Regions from separate parts of the Paraclostridium sordellii genome, predicted to be linked through region 2. Evidence: a T-box and tRNA genes for the amino acid it is inferred to sense, from the RefSeq annotation. Region 2 holds a T-box; the other holds one or more tRNA genes.
The links. A T-box is a leader RNA that pairs with one kind of tRNA and senses whether it is charged. The one in region 2 lies ahead of asnS (asparagine--tRNA ligase), so its partner is inferred to be a tRNA-Asn.

Region 1 (2,464 bases), 510 kb from region 2:
AATTAAGGAAATTGAAGAACTTGGTAATGATGCAACAACAAAAGAAAAGAACATGTTAACTGTATTAGAAGTTGCGCTAGAGATGTATGCTAGAGATATAAAGATTATACCTGTTGATATATATAAATCAGATGCTAAGACATTCCAAGTTGTAGGAGAAAAGAAATTACTTCCTCCTATGATAGCCCTGCAAGGAGTTGGAGAAAATGCTGCTATTAATATACAAAAAGAAAGAGAAAATGGAGAGTTTATATCAAAAGAAGATTTAAGAAAGAGAACAAAAATATCTAAAACTGTTATAGAAACTCTTACTAATCATGGATCACTTGAAAATATGAGTGATGAAAATCAATTATCTTTATTTTAAAATTAATTACTGAGGTTAGGGTTAAAATACCTAACCTTAGTATAGCAGTATAGGAGGAGATTGACATTAAATCATTAAAGTTTAATAAGGGAGTTTTAGTTACAATTTTTATAGTTATTTCAATGATTATATCTTCATTTATATTTTTGTTTATGAAAGATAAAGAATCATTTAAATTAATAACTATAACAGTAGTTTTAATGGATATATTATTAGTTTTAACTTGTAGTTTTATTGCAAATAAAATAAATTTTTCAGAAAAAGTAATTAAATTTAAAGCCGAATCAAAGTTTAAAAATTTAATTTATTCTATAAGTTTAATATTAGGTTATATTTTAATAAAATGTTTAATTATATATATTTTAAGTAAAATTAGTTATTTTAGCCTACTAAATCACTATGAAAGTTTTTTTGTTAACTCATATTTAAAACATGAAAAATTTCTTGGATATGTAATTATATTTTTACAAATAATAATAATAGGACCTATATTGGAGGAAATTCTATTTAGAGGAATTTTATTAAAAAGTCTTTTAAATAAGTATTATGAAAAGCCATTTAAAGCCATAATTTATTCATCTGTAGTTTTTGCTGCTATACATATGAATTTAATTCAAAGTATAACGGCTTTCTTAGGAGCCTTTATTTTAGGTATTATATATTACTACACAAGATCCATAAAAACTTGTATATTTATCCATATAATAAATAATTTTTTAGCTGTAGTGAGGATTCCAACAAATTCGTTAATAGCTTTTATATATTTAATTTTAGGAGTTTATCTAATAAATATTGGATATAGAAATCTAATTAATAAAAATGAAAAAAATGTCGATTAAAAAATGAAAAAATTTAAAAAAAATACTTAACAAAATATGAAAAAGATAATATAATTATAGAGTAAGGTTAAGGCGACATAGCCAAGTGGTAAGGCAGTGGACTGCAACTCCTTGATCCCCAGTTCGAATCTGGGTGTCGCCTCCAATTAAAAATTTTGGGAATATGGCTCAGTTGGTAGAGCAATTGACTGTTAATCAATGGGTCACAGGTTCGAGTCCTGTTATTCCCGCCATATGCTAGTGTGGCTCAACGGTAGAGCAGCTGACTTGTAATCAGCAGGTTGTAGGTTCGATTCCTATCACTAGCTCCAATAAAAAGTAGACTATTAATAGTCTACTTTTTTTATTAAAGAATAAATGTCTATTTAGCAAATAATATGACTAAAATTGTAACTAGAATATATTTTTTTAATAAAATATATTGAGGAGAGATCTCCTTAATATGTATTTTATTAAAAGGGTGTTGTAAAATGTATGATAATAATATTTATAACGATATATATATAGATAAAAAAATTAATTTAATAGAAGTCTTAAATGACATGTTGATTTATTCTAAAGAAAAGCCATATATAAGCAAGGATTTATATGACTTTATAGAACTTTTAAAATTTGAGAAGCTAAATGATATAAATGGATTTGATGAAAATGACTTGGACAACGCTAGACAAAACAATTATGTATGGTCAATGGCAGAATTAGAAGATTATATATATGTTGGAACAGGTAGAAATGTACTTTTACAGTATTTATATAGAGTAGCTCCAAATATTGACTTATCTTTGGATTGGATGCCTAATAAAATTGATAATTCAGCAGAAATATGGAGATATAAAAAAGATAAGTCACTACCTTGGCAAAAGGTATATAAAGCAACTAAAGACTCTGGTATAGACGGATTTAGATTTATGATTAAATATGAATCATTTGGAGTGAAGCCATGTTTATATGCAGCAACAAATGGAGGCAATGTTCAAATTCTAAAGAGCACAAATGGAGTAAATTGGTTTAAGCTAGATTCTAAAAATTTAAAAGGAAGTACATCAAGAGCTATGACTATTCATAATGGCAAGCTCTATTTAGCAACTGTAGATCAAGAAAGTGATGATATATCCAAATTGTATAAACCACTTATATATAGTAGTTCAGACCCTGAATTATATGGGTGGGATAAAATCAAAATAGGTACTAAGAAAAATAAAAATCCAATTGGATATATTTATGGAATGGTATCTTTTAATGGAAAGTTATATGTTGC
Region 2 (2,464 bases):
ATAAAAGGCTGAAAGCCCACAGACCAATTACGAATGAGGCTACTGCAGCTTGGGCAGGAACAGAACATTTAAAAAAAGAAAGTAAAGTATCAATACCTCCTTTAACTAATGTAGAGGAAGCTAAAGATTGGGTAGATAATGGAAGTAGATTATAATAAAAGTAGTATGCTTTTTATAAAAGCATACTACTTTTATTTATTCACTTGGAATAAGGATATATTCTCCTGATTTTAATTTATAATCATCAGATATAACATTAGAATTTTCCTTATACACAACCTTTCTAAAATTTTCTATATTATCAATATCTTTATTATAGATTTTAATTATATCATCTAGTGTTTCCCCAGATTCAACAAAGTGTTTTACAAAAGTTCTATTTTTCATAACCTTAGTATAAGATTTTTTATAAGGAAGTTCAGTGAGCTGATTAAAAACAGGATAATTTTCAGATAAATAATCAACAGACTTATCTAAACAAGTTATATAATTATATACACCGGCTTTTAAAACCTGAGGTATGGACTTAGCTTCATCTACACTTGGAGCAATAAAAAATAATATTAATAAAAAAATTAAAACATATTTCAAATTCAACACCTCCTATATAATGATTATTGATAAATAAAATTTTATTAAACATGTATTAGTAAAAATAAAAAAATAAAACGTTGACTTCAAAAATATATGTTGGTATAATCTTATTAAATAATGGAAATAGTAAAAAAATAAAGACAATGAAGAGAAGAGTAAGTATAAAATGTAGTCACAGCGAATTGAGGGTGGTGAAAGCTCAATACGAAGTTTGTACTGAAGAACATCTCGGAGTCTCTAACCGAAATAATTTTAGAGTAGGCTTAGACGGGAGGTCCCGTTACAGACCATTAAGCAAAGCTTAGCTAAGTGGCCTTTTAGGCAATTAGGGTGGTACCGCGAGAGTAATAGTCTTTCGTCCCTTTTAGGGATGAAGGGCTTTTTTTATATTTAAAATTAAAATAATAGGAGGATACAAAATGCAAAGAGAATTTATTGAAATTAAACAACTTTATAGAAACAAAGAAGAATATATCGGAAAAACTGTAAAAGTAGCTGGATGGATAAGAACATCTAGATCATCTAAGAACTTTGGATTTATAGAATTAAATGATGGAAGTTTCTTTAAAAATATGCAAATAGTAATATCTGAAGATAAATTAGAAAATTTCAAAGAAATAACTAAACTTCCAATAAGTTCATCAATATTAGTAGAAGGGGAATTAGTATCTACAGAAGGTGCTAAACAACCGGTAGAAATACAAGCAACTAAAATTGAAGTAGAAGGGGAGTCAGATAGTTCATATCCACTTCAAAAGAAAAGACATACTTTAGAGTACTTAAGAACTATAGCTCATTTAAGACCAAGAAGTAATACTTTCTCTGCAGTATTTAGAGTAAGAAGTTTAGCTGCATATGCTATACATAAATTCTTCCAAGAGAGAAACTTTGTATATGCACATTCACCAATCATAACAGGAAGTGACTGTGAAGGTGCAGGAGAAATGTTTAGACTAACAACTATGGATTTAAATAACATACCTAAAACTGAAGAAGGTGCAATAGATTACTCTAAAGACTTCTTTGGTAAAGAGGCTAACTTAACAGTTAGTGGACAATTAAATGCTGAGATAATGGCTCTTGCATTTAGAAATGTTTATACATTTGGACCTACGTTTAGAGCTGAAAACTCATTTACACAAAGACATGCATCAGAGTTTTGGATGATAGAACCTGAAATAGTATTTGCAGACTTAGAAGACAACATGGAACTAGCAGAAGACATGATAAAATATGTAATAAGTTATGTTATGGAAAATGCTCCAGAAGAAATGGAGTTCTTCAATAGTTTTGTAGATAAAGGATTAATGGATAGATTAAACAATGTTGTAAATTCTGAATTTACAAGAATAACTTACACTAAAGCTGTTGAAATGTTACAAGAGTCAGGACATGATTTTGAATACCCAGTACAATGGGGAGATGACCTTCAAACAGAACATGAAAGATATTTAACAGAGCAAGTATTCAAAGCACCAGTATTTGTTACTGATTATCCAAAGGATATAAAAGCGTTCTATATGAGAATGAATGAAGATGGAAAAACAGTAAGAGCTATGGATCTTTTAGTTCCAGGTGTTGGAGAAATCGTTGGTGGATCTCAAAGAGAAGAAAGACACGATGTATTGTTAGAGAGAATAAAAGAAATGAATCTTAACGAAGAGGATTATTGGTGGTATTTAGAACTTAGAAAGTTCGGAACAGCTACTCACTCAGGATTTGGATTAGGATTTGAAAGAATCATAATGTATATGACTGGTATGGCAAATATAAGAGACGTAATACCATTCCCAAGAACTCCAAAAAATGCAGAATTCTAGTATTTAATATATAAAATAAACGAGAGAAATCTCGTTTATTTTTTTAAGGA

Region 1: it encodes a tRNA-Asn, which carries the amino acid that the T-box ahead of asnS (asparagine--tRNA ligase) is inferred to sense. The anticodon was not compared.

What each region holds. Positions count from the first base shown of each region.
Region 1 covers NZ_LN679998.1:698,809-701,272, forward strand. The annotation lists gene ATCC9714_RS03365 (PolC-type DNA polymerase III) at 1-367, shown strand, start outside; gene ATCC9714_RS03370 (CPBP family intramembrane glutamic endopeptidase) at 490-1,206, shown strand; tRNA gene ATCC9714_RS03375 (tRNA-Cys) at 1,278-1,351, shown strand; tRNA gene ATCC9714_RS03380 (tRNA-Asn) at 1,364-1,439, shown strand; tRNA gene ATCC9714_RS03385 (tRNA-Thr) at 1,443-1,517, shown strand; gene ATCC9714_RS03390 (hypothetical protein) at 1,677-2,464, shown strand, end outside.
Region 2 covers NZ_LN679998.1:1,206,486-1,208,949, forward strand. The annotation lists gene ATCC9714_RS05830 (CDIF630_02480 family spore surface protein) at 1-155, shown strand, start outside; gene ATCC9714_RS05835 (hypothetical protein) at 196-591, opposite strand; T-box leader at 729-960, shown strand; gene asnS (asparagine--tRNA ligase) at 1,014-2,414, shown strand.